Regions from separate parts of the Stagnihabitans sp. genome, predicted to be linked through region 3. Evidence: riboswitches for the same ligand, from Rfam matches in the RefSeq annotation. Region 3 holds a riboswitch; each other region holds the start of a gene.
What was found. Region 3 has a riboswitch for FMN ahead of AC1Y2B_RS13780 (DMT family transporter). Riboswitches for the same ligand answer to the same signal wherever they lie in the genome.

Region 1 (7,635 bases), on a different contig from region 3:
ATCCAGCGCGATCGAACCCTTTTCAACACAGTAGCGCGCCAGCCCCTGCGGCAGGGTCAGTTCGATCCGGTATGCACCGGCTTCTGGGATCACGGCCTCCAGCCGGGCGAGGCCATCGACATGGCCCTGCACCAGATGGCCCGACAACCGGGTGGACATGGAAACAGCGCGTTCCAGGTTGACCACGGTTCCCGCCTGCAGCGCGCCAAGATTGGTGCGGGCAAGGGTCTCGGGGCTGGCATAAAAGGTGGCGCGGCCGGTGGCGTCATAGGTCACCACGGTCAGGCAGGTTCCGTTGACGGCCACGCTTTCGCCCAAGGCCAGATCGGCAAAGCCGGTCTCGATGTCCAGCGTCAGATTGCCATCCGCCTGATCCGCTGCCCGGATCCGTCCAAGGTTTTCGATGATTCCAGAGAACATGTGATGCGCTTCCCTTCAGGCTGGCTGGGTGTTGTGGGTGATGGTGATGTGGTCGCCTTGATCGGGTGGTCCTTGCTGGATCAGCACCCATTCGTCCCAAAGCCCGGTCTCGCGCAGGGTCTTCAGCAGCGCCGGCCCGGCTTCGACCAGCACTTCGTTGCAGCCCTGCGCCGCGAGGTCTTGCAGGGCTGTGATCAGGTCGCTGGCGATCACCGGACGAAAGCCGCGCTGGCGTGCTTCCTGCAGATAGGCGGCGTCCACGCGTGCCCTTCCGTCAAGAATGCACAAGATGCGCGCTTTGCCGGGAATGTCGGGGACGTGGCGCACGGTGAAGGCCGCGCGGTCGGCCAGCACGGTGCCCGACCCAGTCAGGATTGCGTCGGCCCTGCGGCGCAGACGGTGGGCCAGCGTCAGAGCCTGTGGTCCGGTGAAGGTCTTTTGCCCCGGCGGTGGGATCATGCTGCCTGATGTGTCCAGCGCCTGCTTGACAGTGATGAAAGGTCGTCCGCGTTGCACCCGGCTTGCAAAGGGCGCCAGAAGCCGCGTTGCATCGTCGAGCAGGGTCGGCCGTTCGGGATGGTCCAATTCCTGCAGCGCGTGAACCGCCAGCCCCGCCCCCCGCAACCGCTCGGCCCCGCCGGATGCCAGCGGGTTGGGGTCGGGCACGGCATACCAGACCTCACGCGCCGGCGTGGTCAGGATTGCTTCCGTGCAGGGGCCGGTTCGACCGTGGTGGTTGCAGGGCTCCAGCGTGACGATCACGGTGGCGATCTTGTCGGCCACCCCTGCCTGCCGCGCCAAAGTGATGGCCAGCGCTTCGGCATGCGGTTGGCCGGTGCCGGGATGGGCGGCGGCGATCAGGGTTTGCCCCGCTGCATCCAGAAGCACGCAAGCCACGGAGGGGTTCGGTGCCGTGGCACCTTCTGTCGTCGCCGCCAGGGTCAAGGCATCACGAAACGCCGCCGCCAGAACGGCTGCCCTTGTGTCATTTGAAGTCATGTCCCGCGTCATGCGCCTTCCCCGATCCACCACCGCGTGTCAGGGACGCACAGGCCAACGACGCTGCCCCCGAAGTCAGGGGCTGCGCGCGTCGGTCTGTTCTCTTCCATCCGGACTATACCGTCGGCCCCGGGATCACACCGGTGTCTGCTGACCCTTCCGCAAGGAAGGCGCTCGCGGGCTAGGCCAAGGCCATTACCGCCGGTGGGGAATCACACCCCGCCCTGAGAACGTCTGAATGACCTAGGCCGAGCTTGGCGTCAGGGCAAGGGGGCCATGATGCCTGAAATCCTTGCCTGTGAGGCAAATGGCAATCCAAGGCGAGATCCGGGCCCTGACAACGGCGTTTGGGACCCTTCGGCCACCGGGGAAGCCTTTGTTCCGCGGGGAAGGGAATGGCCGGGTCGGCCGCGTGAAAGCGGGGTGGATTGCACGCGTGCAATCCAGTGTATCTATATGTTTTGAATATATATTCAGAATTTTGTCAGGACTTTCTTAACGATTGCGCAGCCGCAGCCAACCCGCCTTTTGGGCCCATTATCCCGCCGCGCTGCCCCTTGCCCGCGTGCACGATCAGATCGCTGTGCCGCCAGACCTCGACCTGCCCCCCCCAAAGAGAGGCAAACGGCATCCTGCCAATCCTTCCCGGCTTCTGGTCGCAATCGCCCCGATGGACCTGCCCAAGGGCATGGCGCATCGCCGACGGCTCACCATAGGGCCATGCTCCGCCACACTCGCCAAAGCCGCCAATGTCGCCGAAACCTTCTCTTCTGCTGCCCCTTTCAGACTTGTACAAATATCCTGGGTGGAGGTCCGGCAGGAGGGGCGAGCCCCTCCTCCGGGCAGGGGGGTGCGGGGGGGGCGGCAGCCCCCCCGCTTCCGGATCGGATGTCGAGGGCGCCTTTGGGCTGTAAAGAACCAACACCTCATGGCGTGCCAGCCATGGTCCAGCCGCGTCTTGCGGCCTTCCCGCCCCATCCCCGAGTGTTTGTTGCCGCCCGCTGGCGCGATCCGCGTCCCGTGATTGCGCGCAATCGCAAGGCCATCGGCTTTGCCGGCGATGTGGGGGCGCACCTCTGGCCCTTCGGCGGGTACGGGGATGTTCCAGACGCCGCGCTCCATCCGGGCCGTTGGGGTCCAGGAGCGAAAGACCAGCGCTGCACCCTGGGTGACAACGACAGGCAGCGCCGCGCGTGCGCCTCGGGCCTCCAGACCGGCCAGCCAGTTGCGCAGGTTGAGTTCGGCCTTGATCGGCCACCAGGCCGAAATCGTCAGCCCGTGCAGGTCCCCGAACCGGTTAGTCAGCGCCCAATCCAGATGGTCGACCACCGCCAGCGCGGCGGCATGCCGTGCCTCGACCGTCATGGCGGCGCGTTCGGCCAGCAGGCGGTGGGGTTCGGCCCTGCGCCAGATCGACACATCCCGGGCCTGTTCAGCGTCGACAGTGGCAGGGTCGAACGCGGCCGCAAGACAGGGGGGCGAGGCGGGAGGCTTCATGATGTCATCCCTTGCAGCCATGCCAGCGCGGCCCGGGCTTGTGACAGGATCGTGGTGATGCGGCCCGCCGCCGAGGGCAGGCTGTTGATCAGCGCCACGCTTTGGCCGGCAAAGGCGGCCATTGCTTCCAGATCCCCGGTCGTGGTGCGCAGCGGCGAGTCGGTGGAGCATTTCAGCAGCGGGCGCCCATCGTCCCAGGCAATCACCTCCCGCGGGAGGCGATCGGGGTGGTGGCCCATCAGGTCATGGCCCAAGGCCCGCGTTACCGAGTTGCCGATCACGCGAACCGGGGAATGGGGCGGCCAGTTCAGCGCGAAGGCATCGGTGTAGACGGTATCCTCGGCCTGGGCCGCCAGAACCCGCGCCTTGTGGTCGTCATGGGCGAAGGAGTCCTGCGTGGCCAGAAACGCCGTGCCACAGTGGATGCCCTGCGCACCAAGAGCCAGCGCGGCAATCAGGCTGGCCCCGGTGGCAAACCCGCCCGAGGCGATGACGGGCAGCGTGGTGGCGCGCGCGACCTGTTCCACCACTATCAGGGCTGCCACGGTGCCATGGATGTGGCCACCGGCCTCGACCCCTTGCACGATCAGCACATCGACCCCGGCCGCCTCTGCCGCCTTGGCCGCAGACAAGGACCCGACCTGATGCAGAACCAGACATCCCGCCGACTTGGCCTTGGCGATGGCGTCGGGCACCACGTCCCAGAAGAAGCACATGGCCGGAACCTTGTGGTCAAAGCAGACCTGCAATTCGGCGGCCAGCAAAGTGGGGCCCGGTGGCTGCCGGGATCAGGTTCACCGCAAAGGGCCGGGCGGTTCTAGCCCGCACCGCCGCAATTTCGGCAGCGATCAGGGCAGGGGTTTCGCGCACCATGCCAAGGATGCCGAAGCCGCCGGCCTGCGCCACTGCGACCACCAGATCCGACCGCGCGACGCCGCCCATCCCGGCCAGAAGGATCGGCACATCACAGCCCAGAAGCGAACAGACGGGGGTATGCAACGGATGATCTGGCATGGCACGTCTTCTTCGGGGTTAAAGCCTTGGGGGGGGGCCCGCGGTGCCATGGGCGTTGCGGGCGTCCAGAATGTTCATGTGGATCGAGCCTGCGATCCGCTCGGCCCGCTCGATCACCCAGGCGGCACCGGCAGGAGGGCAAACCTCGACTGCGGATTGGCGGAACAGGTCCAGCCAGCGGGTAAAATGCGCGCCCTCGACGGGCAGGAGCAGGTGTTTGGGCATCGGCTGGCCGTGATAGCGCCCGGTCATCAATGCGACCGAGGACCAGAAGTCCACAATCTTGGCCAGATGCGGGGCCCAGTCGGTGATGCGGTCGGCAAAGACCGGGCGTAACAGAGGGTCCGAACGCACCCTGTCGTAAAAGCCGTGCACCAGCCGGGCCAGCATGGCGTCGTTCAACCCCGTGTGCGCCATCAGGTCGGCGGTCATGGCAGGACGGGCGCTGGCCGTCTGCTCTGGCCGTCTGGGCGGGTGGGGACGTCATGCTTGTCATCTGGGGGTCCTGCGATGGGCGGGCAGCGGCCCGCTTGAGGCGTGTTGAACCCCGGCAAGCCGGGTACGGCCTGCCGGGGACAGGTGCTTATTTGATCGAGGCAAGATAGGCCGCAACATCCTCGCCGCCGGTGGCCATCTTGAAGGTCATCTTCGCCACGGCCTTGTCATCGCCGGTCTGGGTCTTCAGCCAGGCGGTTGGGTCGGTGACATAGGCGGCCACCATCGCCTCGTCCCAGATGAGGCCCTTGGCGGCGGCGGCGGTGATCGAGTCGCCATATTTGAAATCCGGATAGCTGGCGACCTTGCGACCGATCACGCCGTAAAGGTTCGGGCCGGTCTTGCCACCTTTTTGTACGGCCGTGCCATCGGGGGCCACGATGGAATGGCAGGCCTTGCAGCGTTTGAAATCATCGGCGCCCTTGGTGGCATCACCCGCCGCAAAGGCGGGGGCAGCGGCAAGGGTCAGGGTTTTCATCGCGGTGTCCTTCGTGGGTTGGGGAAGTGTCCGGATCAGACGAGGGCTTCGATCCGGGTGTCGGGGAACTGGGTCACGGCAGCGAGGATCGCGGTGCGATCCGGCATCAGGCAGGCGGCGGTCGACAGGGCATCGGCCAGTGCGGACGACGGTGCGCTGATCGAGATTGAAGTCCAAAGCGCGGCGGCGGGCAGGCCGGTGGCGGGTTTCAGGATATGGCCGACCGTGCCCTTGGCATCAAACACTGTCCCAAGCGGCGCGGAAGTGGCCAAGGCGCGTGAGGCCAGATTGACCTCGCCTCCGCTGGCCAGTTTGACCGGCCAGCCCTTGGCGCCGGGCATCTGGCCAAGGGCGCGGAATTCGCCGGTGTTGATCAGGATGTCGGTCAGGCCCTCCTGCGTCAGCATCTTGGCCAGCTTGTCGGCGATGAAGCCTTGCGCCACGCCGTTCAGGGTCAGCGCCATGCCTTCGGGAATCACGATGGCGTCGGCGTCATAGGTGATGCGGTGCAGACCGACTTGCGGCAGAAGGGCGCTGATCTGCGCGGCGGTGGGGGCCCTGCCTGCAGCAAAGCTGGTCGCGTAAAGTTGCCATAGGGGCTGAACCGTCGGATCGAACAATCCCGCAGTTGCGGCGTGAACGCGGGAGCACAGCGCAAGACACTCCAGCAGTTCGAAGGGCGGCGCATCCAGTCGGCCTGTGGCGTTCACCTGCGACAGGGCCGAGTCGGCGCGGTACAGGCTGAAGATGCTCTCCAGCCGGGTGATCTCGGCCAGCGCGCGGGCGATGATGGCGGGGGCGTCCGGGTGGTCGAGGGAGATTTCGGCCTCGGCCCCGAGGGCTGTTCCGTGCCATTGCGGGATCTGGGCTGCCCGGGCCGGAAAGGACAGAGGCAGGGCGGCCACGGCAGACAGGGTCAGAAAGCGGCGGCGAGTCAGGGTGGCGCGGCACCCATGTCGCTGACATAGGTGACGGTGACGGTGTCGATCTGCTCGGGCATCCTGAGGTAGGCCACCGCGTCCTTGACCTGGCTGAAGAACAGGGGCTTGCCGGGATATGTGGCAAGGTGGACCTGTGCCTTGGGGCCGGGGTGGCCCAGAATGTCCATCTGGCAGAAGTACCCCGTTGAATCGGCGGTCATGGCGACTGGCAAAGGGATAGGGGCCTGCTCTTTGCAGGCAGTCAGAAGGAGGAGGGCGAGGACAAGGCGTTTCATGGGGTCACCTTGCGAAAGGCTGCGGTGGCTAGGGCCAACGCCGCGATCGGCCACAACACAATGGACGTCAGCGAGGCCCAGACCGGGATCGTGTTGGCGGCCCCCGCCACTCCGGCAGCGGCAGAGGTGGCTTGGGATGCGGCAAGGTTGTAGAGCCGGAACGCGTCGGCTGGATTGGCGAGCAAGGCCAGCGGAAAGACTTTGGTGGTGAAGATGCCGCCATTGTCGGCGACTATGCCAGACAGCAGAGCCAGATCATAAAGCACGATCAGCCCCAGCCACAGCCCAATCGCCAGCCCGGCGGCCCCCGACGGCCTGCGCGCCACAGCCGAGGCGGCATAGCCGACGCCAATGAATGTCGCTCCCAAAAGAACCGACGACCACGTCAGCCGCCACAGCGAGGTTAGGCCCGCCACCGCAGTCGGATCGTCTGACAGTGCGACAACGGCGGCGATACCGTAGCCCACGACCACGGCAAGGGTCAGGATCGCCAGATGCGCCAGCAGCTTGCCAAGCAGGATTTCCGGGCGTGACACCGGATAGGTCAGCAACAGCGGCAGCGTACCACGCTCCACCTCGCCGGCAATGGCGTCGAACGACATGAGCAGGGCGACCAAGGGCACCAGATAGACCGCGAGACTGGTCAGACTGGCAACGACGACCGACAACGGGTCCGCCCCGATGGTGCCGGTGGCAGAGGAGCCCGCCGCCGTCAGCACCACTGAAAACAGCGCCATCATCGCGATGGATATGGCGACCCAGCGGTTGCGAAGGGCAATGCGGAACTCGGTGCCGCAGGTGGCAAGGATGCGGCTCATTGCCCGGCCCTTTTGCTGAAATGGCCGTAGATGTCTTCCAGCGAGGGCGGCTGCACGTCGATATCCGCGATCTTGCTGCCAAGATCGGAGATGCGGGCCAAAATGCGCAGCTTGTCTTCCTGCTTGCAGGTCAGCGACAGGATGCCAGCGGCAAGGGTGGCTTCAGGCAGGGCAAGGGCCACCTCGGCCTCGGCCCCTTGGCAGGGCGTGACGTGGAAGGTCACGGGAAGGTCCGCGCGCTTGCGCAGGTCGGACAGGGTGCCTTCGGCCACCAAAACGCCGCCAGACAGGATCAGGATTCGGTCGGTGCGCGCCTCGACCTCGGTCAGGGCGTGCGAGGACAGAAGGATTGACGCGCCATCTGCCACAAGCCCGTCCAGCAGTTCGTAGAAATCGCGGCGCGAGACGGGGTCGAGGCCCGAGGTCGGTTCATCCAGCACCAGCAGACGCGGCTTGCCGATCAGGGTTTGAGCAAGGCCGACGCGCTGACGCATGCCTTTGGAATAAGTGCCGATGCGCCGGCGGGCGGCATGCCCCAGACCCACCCGCTCCAGCAATCCCATCGCCAAGGCGGGATTTTCACCGCGCAGGGCAAGGTAATGGCGCAACTGCTCCATCCCGGTGAGGGACGAATGAAAGGCAGCGTTCTCGGGTAGATAGGCAACACCGACGCGGGCGGCTGCTGACCCCGGCGCCGC
Region 2 (3,769 bases), on a different contig from region 3:
CGCGCCTGACCCGTTCGCAACCTTGGCCAAGCGCCGAAATAACTTCCTGGCAGGCACGGGCGCTCCGCTGGAGGTTATTTCAGCGCCGATTAACGACCTTCACAACATGTAGGCGGACGCAAGCTGCGATCCAGGTCAGTTGATCGAAACATATCAGACGCTTGCAGTGCCCTTCACGGTCAATCGCCATGGCTCCGCCGGGTTCCGAGGCACTGACTTTTGATCATGATCCAGACCGCCGCAGGGCGCCGGACATCCGCGCCAAGGGGGGTGAAGGCGACATTCTTTGTGACATGTGAAAACGCGGCATTCGCGGCCGATTTCGTCCGGCGCATGGTCGACGAAGGCCATGAAGTGGGACACCACACCTTCACCCATCCCAACACGGCAGCCTCTTCTGGTATCGCGCCCGTCTTGGAAATCAATCCCACGCCAAGGCTGATCGCCGCAACCGTTGCGCGCAGGATGCCGATGTTCCGGCCGCCGTATCTTGGCAGCTTAAAGCCGGCCACCCCAAAGGAAATCCGACCGATCCCTCTGGCACAGCCGCGTGGGCTTTACGGTGTCGGGTTGCGCGCTGGCTCCCATGGTCAGCGGCTTGGTCCGGCAGACCGTGACCCATTCGTGATGGAATGGATCAGTTGAGGGGTTCGACAGATCGACGGAACTTTGGCGGCGTTCCCGTTTCTGGTTTCGTCGACGGGCACAGGCGCGGGATTGCCGCGTTTGCCGAAGGGCTTCAGGCCCAATTTGGCTGTTGTCCCACCGGTTCTCCATGGCGACAATGCCACTTGCATTGCCGGGCTTTTGGCGGAACCTTGGGGCCATGACTGACCCAGCCTCCAAACCCGTCCCCCCCGCCCGCCTGCAACTTCGGATATTTTTCGGGGACGACGCCATGCTTGGCCCCGGCAAGGCAGAACTGCTGGAGTTGATCCGCGACACCGGCTCCATCTCTGCCGCCGGACGCGAAATGAAGATGAGCTACAAGCGCGCCTGGATGCTGGTCGAAGAGATGAACGCGGCCTTTCGTGACCCGCTGGTCGAAAGCAGTCGCGGTGGACCGGGCGGCGGCGGGGCGCGGGTCACAGAGGCGGGTTTGACCATGCTGCGTCTTTACCGCGCCATCGAAGAAACGGCGGCGCGGGCCGGTGCGCAGGACATTCAGGCCCTGAAGTCGATGCTTCGCGATATTTCCGCGCAGAAATAGCGCTTGCATCCCAATGCTTCCTTCATGATATGTTTGGCCGAACATATCGTCTTCTGGAGGATTCCATGACCTTTCTGACCCGTCGTGCCATGCTGCTGGCGCTTGGCCTGACCACTGCCCTCGCTTGGCCGGGCTTTGCCTCGGCGGCGGAAATCACCGTCTTTGCGGCCTCCAGCCTGAAGACGGCTCTGGATGCGATTGCAGCGGATTGGGAAAAATCGACCGGCAACAAAGTGACCATCTCTTACGAATCTTCGGCCAAGTTGGCCAAACAGATTCAAGACGGTGCACCGGCGGACATCTTCATTTCCGCCTCCAAGCAGTGGATGGATACCTTGGCCGATGCCAAACTGATCAAGGACGACAGCCGCAAGACCATCCTCGGCAACACCCTTATCTTGGTCGCAGCGGACAAGGCCGCCGCGAAGGTTGATATCGCCAAGGGGTTTGATCTGGCCAAGCTGGTGGGTGACAGCAAGTTGGCGATGGGTCTGGTCGACTCGGTTCCTGCCGGCCAATACGGCAAGGAGGCGCTGACCAATCTTGGCGCATGGGATGCAGTTGCACCCAAAGTGGCACAGGCTGACAACGTCCGCGCTGCCCTAAAGCTGGTGGAAACCGGAGAGGCTGCTTATGGCGTCGTCTATGCGTCGGACGCGATCTCCGATGACAAGGTCAGCGTTGTCGGCACCTTCCCGGAAGACAGCCACAAGCCGATCATCTATCCTGCCGCCGTCATGGCCGCCAGCAAGGCACCCGAAGCGCAGGCCTTCCTTGATGACCTGTCCTCTGATGCCGCAGGCGCGGTCTTCACGGCGCAGGGTTTCATCGTCGTCAAATAGGGGCCTCCGGAACCAGAACAGCGAAGGTATTCCGCGCCTTCCCGTCAAAAGACGCGCTGCGCCTGTCCCGGCGCGTTTCGCCTTTGAGTGCCGGGCCGTCGGTGGCGCAACCTTGGAAAGGGGACGGGTGATCCCAAGCGTCAGGCGGTGCTAGACCGGGCATCGGCAATCCCGGATGGCCTGAAGGCCAGCCATTTCGGGGCTGCCGAGGGTGCGGCGCACGGTATCGCGTGCGGGACTTCTGCCTCCGTTCCTGCCCTTCGGAGCCTTGCTGTGCGGCTTTTTCCTGCTAGAACACAGCTGTTCTCAGGGCGGGGCGCAATTCCCCACCGGCGGTATAGCCCGCGAGCGCCTTCCTTCGGGAAGGGTCAGCAGATCCGGTGTAATTCCGGGGCCGACGGTATAGTCCGGATGAAAGAGAACCATGACTTGCGCGCTCCTTTCGGGCGTGCAGGGCTTGGCTCGTGCTCTGGGACCTAGCGCAATTTTGCAGAGGTTCCAAATGACTGACACTTACAAGACCACTCGGATCGCCTTCATCAAGGCGCGTTGGCATGCTGACATCGTCGACCGTGCGCATGAGGGTTTCGTCGCAGCGGCGGCGCACCTGTTGCCCGGTGCCACGATCGACGCCTTCGACGTGCCGGGCGCCTTCGAGATGCCGCTTCTGGCCAAGAAACTGGGGCAAACCGGGCGCTATGACGCCGTTGTCGCCGCCGCCTTGGTGGTGGATGGCGGGATCTACCGGCATGACTTCGTCGCCGCCGCCGTGGTTGATGGGCTGATGGCCGCGCAGATGGAAACCGGGATGCCGGTCTTCTCCGTCTCGCTGACCCCGCACAACTTCCAGCCGGTTGAGGCGCTGACCACCTTCTTCCGCAACCACTTCGTCAAGAAGGGCGAAGAGGCCGCGCATGCGGTCCGCCACGTGCTGGACCTGAACGCCTCGCTGGCGGCAGGCGGCACCAAGTCCGCGTAAGGTTCACACGGTCAGGCCAGCCGCACGGTTGGCCTGACCACAGCGAGTTTAGCCTGGCATCAGCGGCAGAGAATGGCCGAACTTGCGGGCCTTTGTGTCCAGATAGCCCGCGTTGAACGGGTTCGCCGCGATCACCAGCGGTTCGATGGCCGTCACATCAATCCCATGACGGCGCAAAGCTGCCACCTTTTCCGGATTATTGGTCAGAAGCCGAATCTTGGGTGCCCCCAAGGCCTGCAGCATCTCCGCCGCTTCTGCATAGTCGCGGGCATCTTCGGGCAGGCCAAGTGCACGGTTGGCCTCGACCGTATCCATTCCGCGGTCCTGCAAGGCATAGGCGCGCATCTTGTTGGCCAACCCGATGCCGCGCCCCTCCTGGCCGCGCAGATAAACCAGAATTCCGCCGGGCGAGGCTGCCAATCGCCGCAGGCTTTCCTGCAACTGCGGCCCGCAATCGCAGCGCAATGAGCCGAAAGCGTCGCCGGTCAGGCATTCCGAATGCATCCGCACCAAAGGCGCGCCGGTGGTCTTGCCGGCTGAGACAAGCAGCAGATGTTCGGTCCCATCAATCCGGCTTCGGAAGGAATGCGCCCGGAACGGGACAGAGGAATAAACCGTCGGCAGGTCCGCCACGGCGACGAACTCCACCAGAGCGCGGGGATCGGAAGTCAGAGGGAGGGCTTGCATAGACGCTCCACATATTTGGCGATGACGTCGGATTCGACATTGAGCAGATCA
Region 3 (11,759 bases):
TACGATCTGCTCGCCGTCTTTTGTGGCGGACCAGAGGTTGCCATGGGCAAAGGGCACCTCGGCCTTGGCCTTCAGGGTGGCCAGTTGGGCGGCGGGCAAGACGGTGAGCAGGTTCTGGCCATGGCAGGTGTCAGCCTGGGCCGGAACGGCGAGGAGGAGGCAAAGGCAAAGGGTGCGAAACATGGGGCGCCTGCGGAATGGGATGGCGGCAGGATGGCACGGCAAGGGGGGGCGGGGGAAGGGATCGTCTGGTGCCGGCGGACCGTGAGGCTGGATCTTCGGTTCCTTGTCAAGCCGCCGGCGCCAGCAGTTGGCCATGACACGGCGGCTGCCGCGCTTTGAAATCTCAGCACGCGGCTGCCGATGCCGGGGCGGATCAGGCACGGCCCGGGGCCATCGGGCCAAAGCCCCCTCATTTGCTCCTTCCCCAAATACTCCCGCCGGAGGCACGCCTGAGCCGGTTGGCCGCAGGCCAGAGGCGAGGACAAGACCTGCGCCGTCAGGCGCGCGTCCGGTTTGATGCGGCGGGGCAAGCCATCCTCCGCTTGCCGGGTCCTTTGATCAGATTTTCCGCAGCCCGGGTGTTGACAGACTCAAGGCAGGTGCTTAGGTCATGCGTCGTTAGCACTCAGCCAACATGAGTGCTAAACAAGATGAACCTGGAACCTAAGGGAGTGTTACCAGATGGCTTTCAAACCGCTGCATGACCGTGTGCTGGTCAAGCGTATCGCCGCCACCGAAAAGACCATTGGCGGGCTGATCATCCCGGAAAGCGCCAAGGAAAAGCCCGCCGAGGGCGAGATCATTTCCGTGGGCGAAGGCGCACGCAAGGACTCGGGCGAGCTGATCGCACCGTCGGTCAAGGCTGGCGACCGCATCCTGTTCGGCAAATGGTCGGGCACCGAGGTCAAGCTGGACGGCGAAGACCTGCTGATCATGAAGGAAAGCGACATCATGGGGATCATCTCCTAAGTCGCAATTCCGGTTAGGTGGGGCAAGCCCCACCCTACATCCATTCCATTCAAACGGGAGTTAGCACAATGGCTGCTAAAGACGTACGTTTTGACACCGATGCCCGCGACCGTATGCTGCGTGGCGTCAACATCCTTGCAGACGCTGTCAAGGTGACGCTGGGCCCGAAAGGCCGTAACGTTGTGATCGACAAGTCCTTCGGCGCGCCGCGCATCACCAAAGACGGTGTGACGGTTGCCAAGGAAATCGAACTGGCGGACAAGTTCGAGAACATGGGCGCGCAAATGGTGAAGGAAGTCGCTTCCCGCACCAATGACGAAGCGGGCGACGGCACCACCACCGCCACCGTTCTGGCCCAAGCCATCGTTCGCGAAGGCATGAAAGCCGTCGCGGCCGGCATGAACCCGATGGACTTGAAGCGCGGCATCGACATGGCGACCACCAAGGTTGTCGCGGCGATCAAGGCAGCTTCGCGTCCGGTCAAGGACTCGGACGAAGTCGCCCAAGTCGGCACCATCTCGGCCAACGGCGAAGCACAGATCGGCCGCTTCATTGCGGACGCCATGCAGCGCGTCGGCAACGAGGGTGTGATCACCGTCGAAGAAAACAAGGGTCTTGAGACCGAAGTCGAAGTCGTCGAAGGCATGCAGTTCGACCGCGGCTATCTGTCGCCCTACTTCGTCACCAACGCCGACAAGATGACGGTCGAGCTGGAGGATGTGTACATCCTGCTGCACGAGAAGAAGCTGTCCTCGCTGCAGCCGATGGTTCCGCTGCTGGAATCGGTGATCCAGTCGCAGCGCCCGCTGCTGATCATCTCGGAAGACGTCGAAGGCGAAGCGCTGGCGACCCTCGTGGTCAACAAGCTGCGCGGCGGCTTGAAGATCGCGGCCGTCAAGGCCCCGGGCTTCGGCGACCGTCGTAAAGCCATGCTGCAGGACATCGCCATTCTGACCGGTGGTCAGGTGATTTCCGAAGATCTGGGCATGAAGCTGGAAAGCGTCACGCTGGACATGCTGGGCCGCGCCAAGAAGGTTTCGATCACCAAGGACAACACCACCGTCGTGGACGGCGCGGGTGCCAAGGCTGAAATCGAAGCGCGTGTTGGCCAGATCCGCACGCAGATCGAGGAAACCACCTCGGACTACGACAAGGAAAAGCTGCAAGAGCGCGTGGCCAAACTGGCTGGCGGCGTTGCCGTGATCCGCGTGGGCGGCATGACCGAAATCGAAGTGAAGGAACGCAAGGACCGCGTTGACGACGCTTTGAACGCGACCCGTGCGGCCGTGCAGGAAGGCATCGTTGTCGGCGGTGGCGTGGCCTTGGTTCAGGCGGCGAAAGTGCTGCACGATCTGGTTGGCGCCAACTCTGACCAACAGAACGGCATCTCGATCGTCCGCCGCGCGCTGGAAGCGCCGCTGCGCCAGATCGCGGAAAACGCTGGCGTCGATGGCGCTGTCGTGGCCGGCAAGGTGCGCGAATCGAACGACCCGTCGTTCGGCTTCAACGCCCAGACCGAAGAATATGGCGACATGTTCGCGTTCGGCGTCATTGACCCGGCCAAGGTGACTCGTACCGCGCTGGAAGATGCAGCCTCGATCGCGTCGCTGTTGATCACCACCGAAGCCATGATCGCCGATCGTCCGGAGCCCAAGGGCAACGGCGGCGGCCAAGGCGGCGGCATGGGCGGCATGGGCGGCATGGACGGCATGATGTAATCTGGCCTTAAGGCTGGTAGGAAAGGGCGTCCCGACTGGGGCGCCCTTTTCGTTTGGAGGTGGGGGATGGTGGTGGGGCCGGATACGTCGCGGCAGGCGAGGGCCGAGGACTATGCCGAGATCGACGCGCTCTTGGAGGCGGCCTTCGGTCAGCGGGAAAAGGCTGATCTGGTGCGGCGCCTGAGGGCGGATGGCGATATCGTTCAGGAGTTCATCATGTCCTGGGCTAAGAATGCCAACTGGACGATGCGCATTGGCGCCTATGCTTCGATGAGCCGGATGGTGGCGCCGAAGAACTGGTTCTGCCTTGGTCCCGTGGCGGTGTGGCCCGAATGGCAGAATGGCGCGCTGGCCCGCAGCGATGACACCCGCAATGCTTTTCGGTTTGGCTCCCAGCTGGTCCGCATGATCGCCTCGAATTTCGCGGAAGGAGGCGAATGGTTCCATAGCTTGCTGAGCCGGGTAGGCCTTACCAATGGCCCCGAAACCCCCACCCTCGTCGTCCTCGGCAAACCCTCCTTCTACACCCGCGCCGGCTTCTCGCTGGAGCGGGCAGCGCGGCTGACCTCGCCCTATCCGATCTCGCACACCCTGACTGCCCGCGCCGGAGATGACGTGCCCGAGCGCCAGCTGATCTACCCGCCCGCTTTTGCCGACCTCTGATCCAAAGGAGCGCGCAAGCGCGCGTTGTTTTTATCTCGCCTCTGGCGCAAGCGCCAACCGGCTCGGGTCAAGGGCCTCCGGCGGGAGTATTTGCCAAAGAGCAAATGCAAGGCGCCCCTGACCCATTCATCTGTTCCGAAATATCCACGGGGTATTCTCAAAGGGGGGCGTGCCCCCCTTTGAGGCAGGGGGTGCGGGGGATGGCAATCCCCCGCTGCCCGGGTCCGCAGAGCGGTGTCGGGTCAAAGGGGTTTGACGAGGCGGTGGATCGTGTGGCCGGTGTCGGCGTCAAAGCGTGAGACGCCGGTGGGGGTGAAGCCTTGGCGCTGCCAGAAGGCGCGGCCTTTGGGGTTGGCTTCCAGAACCGCGAGGTAGAGGCGGGGGGCGGGGTGGGCAAGGCGCTCGATCTGGGCGGTGAAGGCGGCGCCGTGGCCTTGGTTGCGGGCTTGGGGGGCAAGGATCATCAGGCCGAGATAGGCGTCCTCGGGCAGGGGGAAGCCGAAGGAGAGTTCGGCGACGCCGGAGAGGTGTCCGTCGAGATAGAGGCCGAGGCGGTGGGAATTTGCGGGGTCGCAGCCCGGTGGGCCCGAGGTGAAGACCTCTTCGACCTCCTCTGGCCCCGGGACGTGGCCAAGCCAGAGGTGGTAGTAATCCTGCGCCTCCAGCAGGAGGGCTGCGACGGCGGCGCGATCCTGGACGGGGTCCAGCGGGCGGATCAGGCGGAGGGGCATTCGATCTTCACCACGGTCAAATCGATGGCGCCGGAGGGTTTGCGCCAGGTCACGTTATCGCCGGGAGCGGCGCCGAGCAGGGCGCGGGCGAGGGGGGAGTGCGGCGTGATGCGGAACCGGGCCGGATCGGCCTCGTCCTCGCCGGTGATTTCGTAGGTCTGGGTCTGGCCGTCTTCATCTTCGACCGTGACGGCATGGCCGAAGGCAACCGCGGTCCGGGACTGCGTCGCGGGGTCGACCGGGATGGCCGAGCGCAGGCGGGCTTCCAGATAGCGGATGTCCCGTTCGGCGGCTGCCTCTGGCAGTTTGTCCAGCCGGTCGGGGCGGGCTTTCAGCGCGGCGAGGTGGGTCTGGCGGGCTTGCAGGCGCGACTGCAGCGCGGCAAGGCCGCGTGGCGTCACGTAGTTCGGATGCGGGGACAGCGGCAGGTCGGGCAGGGGATCCAACGCGCCGTCGCCCTCTTTCACGAAGGCTCTACTCATGGCCAAGGCGCTTCATCGGATCAGACGTTCCAACGGGTCATAGGTGACGCCGTCTTCCCAGGGCGCATGGGCGAGGCTGTCGGGTTTGAATCGGATCCGGCCCGAGGTCAGGTCGGATTGCGCGAAGAACTGGCGTTCGGTGACGACATGGGCGGGGTCGCGCCATGAGGTTGACAGGGCGCCATCGGTGATGGTGCAGCGGAAGAAGATATCGACCTGGTGAAAGCCGGTGGCCGGATCGTGGAATTCGTTGATCAGGGCGGGGACGCCGACCGCGATGCGCAGGCCGGTTTCCTCGTACACCTCGCGCATCAGGTTTTCATGCAGCGAGGTCCCCGATTCCATGCCGCCGCCCGGGGCGCACCACAGGTCAGAACGGCCGCCGGGATAGGCATTGACCAAGAGAAGCCGGTTCTCTTGCAGGATCAGGGCGCGCGCGGCGAGGCGGGGGGATTTGGGGGCCATGCCTAAGGCATAAGCACGGGGGCGCGAAAGTCCAGCCTCTTGTGGGGCCGGGAAAAGCGGCGGGACCGCTTTTCCCGATCTTGGATCAGGCGGTGACGGCGAGGGTCTGGGTGCTGCGGCCCGACCACAGCAGGTAAAGCGAGCCGCACAGGATCAGCACCACGCCGCCCCAGATGTTGCCTTCCGGCCAGTAGCCGAAGACCAGACCATAGATCAGGATGTTGCTGATCAGCTTGAGGTCGTCGAAGGGCTGCACGAAGGTGGCGTCAGCCGCGGCGTAGGACCATGTCAGCAGATATTGCGCTGCCATCATGATGACCCCGCCGAACACCAGCCAGGCAAGGATCTGGGACGTGGGCACTTCGAAGCCGGCCTGGGCCGAGAGGCCTGCGTTGATGGGTGTCAGCAGCACCAGAAGCCAGAGGGTGATGGCGGGGGCCTGCTCGGTCCTTGTCAGGACCTTCGTCATCAGCGACGAGCCGGCCCAGAGCACGGCTGCCGCCACGGGATAGACCATCGCCCAGGTCAGACCCGAGGTCCAAAGGCCAGAGACGATCGTGGCCCCGGCAAGCCCGATGGCGGCCGCGATCCAGCGCGGGGCCGAGACTTTCTCGCCGAGGAACAGCGCCGCGCCGACCAGCACGAAGATGGGCGAGGTCATCACCAGCGAGATGATCTGCCAGATCGGCGTCTGGGCCGCGACGGCCAGCACGAAGGCCTGCACGCCAAGCGCCGAAATGATGACCCGGACAAGGTGCAGAACCGGGCGAGAGGTTTTCAGCCCGGCCAGACCATGGCGCAGGATGAAGGGGGCCGAGAACAGCGTTGCGATGGCATATTGCCAGAAGGTGTCGGACTGCGCCTTGAATCCCAACCCGCCCCAGTCGCCCGGAGCGGTGATGTGATAGGTGATGGCATTGGCGGTGGCAAAGCAGATGCCCGCAAGCACCATATAGGCCGCGCCCTTCAGGAAGTTGGTCTGATTCATGGGTGACTCCTATCGACCTCACAAATCAGGGGGATAGGCGCACCCCTTCCGCCTCACGACTGGGCGGGGACGGGGCACACATTCTCTCTTTCATCCGGACTATACCGTCGGCCCCGGAGTTACACCGGATCTGCTGACCCTTTCTGCCCCGGAAAATCGGAGGCGAAAGGCGCTCGCGGGCTATACCGCCGGTGGGGACTTGCACCCCGCCCTGAGAATACCGGGATCAGCCCCGGCCGCTTTGGTTTAACGGCACAATCGAAAGGCGGCAAGTGCGGCGCGGTGCGCTGATGCGCGGGCTTGGTGCATTTCGGCCGGGCTTGACGAATCCGCCAAGAAAAAGAGACCGTGGCTTGGATTTCAGCGGAGATAGACATGACCCTTTTGCGCGCCACGACGGCATTTGACGATACGCAGATCAATTTCAACCTGGCCTATGCGGGGGCTGATCCTGTTCTGACGCAGGAGACGCCGGGTGAGACCTTCCGCCAGCATGGCGGCTGGTACGCCACGGGCATTACGGCGCATATGATGGCGAAATTCGAACGGGCCTATGCCGAGGATCTGAACGTGCACTCGGCTGCGGGCGAGGTGACTGCATCAAGCCCAGATCTGACCTTCGATGGCGCGGGGCTGATCAGCGGCGGCAAGGTGCAGATGATCCATGTCGCAATGACGGCAGGCGCGTCGTGGCAGATGGTGGGGACGAACATCGCCGGGACTGCCTTTGCTGCCGCCCTCACCTCAGCGGACGCTGCCGATGACCGGGCGCTGGTGGCGGCGGCGCTGGCGGGAAATGATCGCTTCCTGCTGTCGAGCCAAGCCGATCAGGTTCATGCCGGAGACGGGCGCGATCTTGTGATGGGGATGGGCGGCTTCGATACGCTGTACGGCGAGGGCGGTATTGATCTGATCGACGGCGGCGCTGGCAATGACATGCTGTTTGGTGGGGCGGGCAACGATCAGCTGTTCGGCGGGGCCGGACGTGACAGCCTTGACGGCGGCTTGGGCGATGACTTCCTGTTCGGCGGCAGAGGTCTGGGCGAGAGCCTGACCGGCGGGAACGGGCATGATTATTTTGTCATGGCCTCTAACTTCGGGTCCGACTTCAGCACGGTGACCGACTTCGTGAAGGGCACCGACCATATCCTGCTGAGTGCCGGCTTTCACGACGCCACCGGCGACCATGACCTGACCTTTGCCGATCTGAAGATCCGGCAGACTGCGGACGGTGCGATGATCCGCTTTGCCGATCCCAGTGGCGGATATGTGCTGCGCATGCTGCTGCAGGGGGTCGATGCCGCGACCCTGACAGCGGAGGATTTCGGGCAGCTGATGGATGCGCCGTTTCAGCAATCTGTCGGCGCATTCTGGAACAACTGGGTCTATTGGGTCAGCTGATTGCCACTTGTGGCGATCTGTCCCTGCGGCGCTGACTTGCGCGACGCGCGGTTTGGCCGCATCTGATAGGCATGCGTCATCCTGCTGCCCAGTTCCTTGCCGCACTGACCGCCCAGGGCCGCACGCCAGAGCGGGCGGAATGTGTGGTTTTGCTGCATGGGCTGGCGCGCACCGAGGCCTCGTTGGTGCTGATGGACGCGGCCTTGCGGGCGCGGGGCTATCGGGTGATCAACGAAAGCTACCCTTCCACCAAGGCCAGCCTGACGGAACTGGCCGAGGGCATCGGTGCGCGGGTGGCGCGCTGTGACAGCGGGCACCGGCTGCATTTCGTCACCCATTCGATGGGCGGCATCCTGTTGCGGTTGTGGCTGCGCGATCATCGGCCGGCGGCTTTGGGCCGGGTGGTGATGCTGGCGCCGCCCAATCAGGGGTCAGAGGTGGTGGATGCGCTGGGGGGGCTGGCGGCGTTTCACTGGGTCAACGGGCCGGCCGGGGCGGAACTTGGCACCGGGCCAGAGGCCCTGCCGCGCAAGCTGCCGGCGGCGGATTACGAGGTGGGGGTGATCGCCGGGACACGCTCGCTCAACCCCCTGTTCTCGCGGCTGTTGCCGGGGCCGGACGATGGCACCGTGTCGGTCGCCTCGACCTGGCTGGAAGGGATGGCGGCGCATCTGACCTTGCCGGTCAGCCACACCTTCATGATGCATTCACCGGAGGTGATTGCCCAGACGCTGAGTTTTCTGGAAACCGGCCATTTTGCGCCGGGAATGACGTGGCGCGCGGCGCTAACCTCGTTGATTGCGCCAAGGGCGGGGAGGCCTAATGTGAAGGGCTAGGGAGGCCTTGCCTCCCGTGCTTTGCGCCCCGTGAAAGGTTTCCGATGCCCTACCGTTATGGCGCCCTTGCCCGCCAGATTGCCGAACAGTCCGGCCGCCCGCGCGCCTTCACGCTGGCCGCTGCGGTGATTGTGCTGTGGATCGTGACCGGGCCGCTGTTTCGGTTTTCCGACACGTGGCAGTTGGTGATCAACACCGGCACCACGATTGTGACCTTCCTGATGGTGTTCCTGATCCAGAACACCCAGAACACCGACAGCAAGGCGGTGCAGATCAAGCTGGATGAACTGATCCGCGCCACCAAGGGCGCGCACAACGCCCTGATGGACATGGAGGAGCTGGAGGAGGAGCACCTGCTGGAGTTCCGCCTGCGCTATGCCAAACTGGCCGCAGCCGCCCGCGCCGGGCTGGTTCTGGGGCTGGTGGACACCGACTCGCCCGAGACCGAGGCGGACGCCGAGGCGAAGGCCTGACGCGGCCTATTTGCCCGGTTTGATGCGGTTGACGTGGCCCATCTTGCGCCCCGGCCGAGGCGCGCCTTTGCCGTACAGATGCAGGGCGGCGTGCTTTTCGCGGGCGATGGCGGGCACCTTCAGGATGTCATCGCCTATCAGGTTCTCCATCACCACATCCGAGTGCCGCGATCCGTCGCCCAGGGGCCAGCCGGTGATGGCGCGGATGTGCTGTTCGAACTGGTCCACCGCGCAGCCATTCTGCGTCCAGTGGCCCGAGTTGTGAACGCGCGGCGCAATCTCGTTGGCGATCAGGCCTTGGGTTGTGACAAACAGTTCAACCCCCAGCACCCCGACGTAATCGAGCGCGTTCAGGATGCGGGCGGCCAGCAGGATGGCATCGGTGCGCTGGCCGGGCGTCAGTTTGGCGGGCACGGTGGTGGTGCGCAAGATGCCGTCCTGATGGACATTCTCACCGGGGTCAAAGCAGGCGACAGAGCCGTCAAGGCCGCGGGCGGCAATCACCGAAACCTCATGGGTGAAGGTGACAAACCCTTCCAGCACCGAGGCTTGGCGCATCGCGGCCTTGGCGGCGGGGACATCGGCGGGCGACAGGATGCGGCGCTGGCCCTTGCCGTCATAGCCCAGCCGCGTGGTCTTCAGGATCGCGGGCGTGCCGATCTTTGCAACCGCCGCGTCCAGATCGGCGGCCCGGTCCACCGCCGCATAGGGCGCGCAGGGGATGCCAAGGCTGGTCAGGAAATCCTTTTCAAGCAGGCGGTCCTGCGAGGTGGCCAGCGCCTTGCGGTTCGGCCGGATCGGCTTGAGGCTTTCCAAAAGGTCAAGCGCCGAGGTCGGGACGTTCTCGAATTCATAGGTGATGACATCGACCGAAGCCGCAAAGGCGCGCAGGGCCGCCTCGTCCTCGTAAGCCGCTGTCGTCACCGCGTGGGCGACATCGCCCGCCGCAGGATTGGCGCCCGGTTCATAGATATGCGTCCGAAAGCCAAGGCGAGAGGCCGCGACCGACAGCATCCGGCCCAGTTGCCCGCCGCCCAGAATGCCGATGACAGCGCCGGAAGGAAGTTCACTCATCTTTGGGCTCCTCGGGGATCGAGGCGGACAGGGCCGCCCGCCACGCCTCCAGCCGCGCGGCAAGGGCCGCGTCTTGCAAGGCCAGAATGCCCGCCGCCATCAGGCCGGCATTGGCCGCGCCGGCAGAGCCGATGGCCATGGTTGCCACCGGATAACCCTTGGGCATCTGCAGGATGGAATAAAGGCTGTCGACACCGGACAAGGCCTTGGTCTGGATCGGAACGCCCACCACCGGCACCCGGGTTTTGGACGCCATCATGCCCGGCAGATGGGCCGCACCCCCGGCGCCTGCGATGATCACCTGCAGCCCGCGTGACACGGCCGACTTGCCGTAGTCCCACAGCCGGTCCGGCGTGCGATGCGCCGAGACGATCTTGGCCTCATACTCCACGCCCAGCTGATCCAGAATGCTGGCTGCTTCCTTCATCGTCGGCCAGTCGGACTGGCTTCCCATGATGATCCCGACCTGAACGACCATGCGCGCCCCCAAAGTGATCCGCGCGGATTATACTGGCACGGGCCGCAGGGCAAGAACCAAGCCCGCCATTTGCGCCGGACCAAGCCCGGACCGCATCAGAAGACGGCCCCGTGCGCGGGGCAATCTGCCGCTGCCGTCTGCTGGCGCAATCAGGCGATGATGTCGGGGATGATGTCGTCTTCCAACTTCACCACCTGCTCTTTCAGCGCCAGCTTCTGTTTCTTGAGGCGGCGCAGGGTCAGCTGGTCGGGCCGGCTGGAGAGTTCCAGGGCATGGATGGCCTCGTCCAGATCCCGATGTTCGCGCCGCAGCACCTCAAGCTTGATGCGCAGCATGTCTTCGAAGTTCATTTGATTGGAGGCGTTCATGGGTCAGGTCTTGGGTAAGGACGGCATAAAATGATCATATAACGATTCGCGGCGGATCGGAAAAAATTCTGCAAGGAAAAGAAGACCTCAGGCAAAAAACTTGTGCAGAACCCGGCCCCGGCGGTCCGCTGCGGGCGGGGGCTTGTGCTGCGCCGGTTGCCGCCCCATATTTCAACAGAGCGGGTGCCTTCGGGGTCCGCGCATCCGATGTCGCTTGCCACAAGGACATGACCATGACGAAACTGACGTTCGGCGCCCATCCGTATCTTTTGGGCTTTGAGCAACTTGAACGGCTGGTGGAACGCACCGCCAAGACCGCGTCGGAAGGGTATCCGCCCTTCAACATCGAGGCGACCAGCGAAAACACCTATCGCATCACGCTGGCCGTAGCGGGGTTCCGCGAGGAGGACCTGCAGATCACGGTCGAGGATCGCCAGCTGGTGATCCGGGGCCGCCAGTCCGAGGACATCACCGAGCGGGTCTATCTGCACCGCGGCATCGCCGCCCGGGCCTTCCAGCGCAGCTTCGTGCTGGCCGATGGGGTCGAGGTGGGCGGGGCCGATCTGGAACATGGCCTGTTGCACGTCGATCTGCGCCGGCAAGCGCCCGAAACGGTGGTGCAAACCATCCGCGTCGGTCGCTCGTGAGCGCAGCTGTCAAAACGTCTGGACGTCAAAGGAACACAAGATGAATACCAAATTCGACACCACGCCCGCGGCGCAAACCGCCGCCGAACGCGCCATCGTCTATGTGCGACCGGTCGCCGTGTCCGATCTGCCGGCCGCGCTGCAAGAGCAGGCGGAAGGCGTGGCCACGATCTATGCCGTGCACCGCCCGAACGGCGAACGTCTGGCCCTGGTGGCCGATTGCAAACTGGCCTTCGCGCTTGCGCGCGAGCATGACATGGCACCGGTCTGGGTGCACTGAACGGATTTTATCCGGTTTTCGGCGATTGCGGGCCTAGACCTTCGGTTATAGCCGCCCGCAATTGCAGTTTATTAAGCCTTTTGGGCCATTGCTGCAGGTGCAGCATGATCTAGGTAGCGGCCATCACGCACCACATGGCGGAAATGGCCGCCGGGTGCCGGCCCCCAAAAGGAAACGACACAT

Region 1: another riboswitch for FMN. It lies ahead of ribD (bifunctional diaminohydroxyphosphoribosylaminopyrimidine deaminase/5-amino-6-(5-phosphoribosylamino)uracil reductase RibD); the one in region 3 lies ahead of AC1Y2B_RS13780 (DMT family transporter).
Region 2: another riboswitch for FMN. It lies ahead of AC1Y2B_RS22445 (6,7-dimethyl-8-ribityllumazine synthase); the one in region 3 lies ahead of AC1Y2B_RS13780 (DMT family transporter).

Annotation. Positions count from the first base shown of each region.
Region 1 covers NZ_CBBQHX010000067.1:3,978-11,612, forward strand. Annotated here, with positions in the region: gene AC1Y2B_RS22455 (riboflavin synthase) at 1-420, opposite strand, end outside; gene ribD (bifunctional diaminohydroxyphosphoribosylaminopyrimidine deaminase/5-amino-6-(5-phosphoribosylamino)uracil reductase RibD) at 436-1,431, opposite strand; FMN riboswitch at 1,514-1,655, opposite strand; gene AC1Y2B_RS22465 (5-formyltetrahydrofolate cyclo-ligase) at 1,993-2,916, opposite strand; gene AC1Y2B_RS22470 (NAD(P)H-dependent flavin oxidoreductase) at 2,913-3,680, opposite strand; gene AC1Y2B_RS22475 (nitronate monooxygenase) at 3,649-3,930, opposite strand; gene AC1Y2B_RS22480 (group III truncated hemoglobin) at 3,949-4,362, opposite strand; gene AC1Y2B_RS22485 (c-type cytochrome) at 4,514-4,903, opposite strand; gene AC1Y2B_RS22490 (FAD:protein FMN transferase) at 4,939-5,808, opposite strand; gene AC1Y2B_RS22495 (nitrous oxide reductase accessory protein NosL) at 5,838-6,119, opposite strand; gene AC1Y2B_RS22500 (ABC transporter permease) at 6,116-6,937, opposite strand; gene AC1Y2B_RS22505 (ABC transporter ATP-binding protein) at 6,934-7,635, opposite strand, start outside.
Region 2 covers NZ_CBBQHX010000067.1:93-3,861, forward strand. Annotated here, with positions in the region: partial or broken gene AC1Y2B_RS22425 (hypothetical protein) at 1-112, shown strand, start outside; gene AC1Y2B_RS22430 (polysaccharide deacetylase family protein) at 226-645, shown strand; gene AC1Y2B_RS22435 (winged helix-turn-helix domain-containing protein) at 827-1,210, shown strand; gene modA (molybdate ABC transporter substrate-binding protein) at 1,276-2,052, shown strand; FMN riboswitch at 2,351-2,479, shown strand; gene AC1Y2B_RS22445 (6,7-dimethyl-8-ribityllumazine synthase) at 2,555-3,031, shown strand; gene ribA (GTP cyclohydrolase II) at 3,080-3,718, opposite strand; gene AC1Y2B_RS22455 (riboflavin synthase) at 3,700-3,769, opposite strand, start outside.
Region 3 covers NZ_CBBQHX010000020.1:13,836-25,594, reverse strand. Annotated here, with positions in the region: gene AC1Y2B_RS13815 (TraB/GumN family protein) at 1-183, opposite strand, end outside; gene AC1Y2B_RS13810 (co-chaperone GroES) at 685-972, shown strand; gene groL (chaperonin GroEL) at 1,041-2,690, shown strand; gene AC1Y2B_RS13800 (GNAT family N-acetyltransferase) at 2,757-3,353, shown strand; gene AC1Y2B_RS13795 (GNAT family N-acetyltransferase) at 3,596-4,084, opposite strand; gene AC1Y2B_RS13790 (GreA/GreB family elongation factor) at 4,069-4,566, opposite strand; gene AC1Y2B_RS13785 (NUDIX domain-containing protein) at 4,579-5,031, opposite strand; gene AC1Y2B_RS13780 (DMT family transporter) at 5,117-6,019, opposite strand; FMN riboswitch at 6,098-6,242, opposite strand; gene AC1Y2B_RS13775 (calcium-binding protein) at 6,395-7,420, shown strand; gene AC1Y2B_RS13770 (alpha/beta hydrolase) at 7,492-8,256, shown strand; gene AC1Y2B_RS13765 (low affinity iron permease family protein) at 8,301-8,729, shown strand; gene AC1Y2B_RS13760 (5-(carboxyamino)imidazole ribonucleotide synthase) at 8,736-9,803, opposite strand; gene purE (5-(carboxyamino)imidazole ribonucleotide mutase) at 9,796-10,281, opposite strand; gene AC1Y2B_RS13750 (YdcH family protein) at 10,431-10,649, opposite strand; gene AC1Y2B_RS13745 (Hsp20 family protein) at 10,883-11,296, shown strand; gene AC1Y2B_RS13740 (DUF1150 family protein) at 11,337-11,576, shown strand; gene AC1Y2B_RS13735 (cytochrome b) at 11,758-11,759, shown strand, end outside.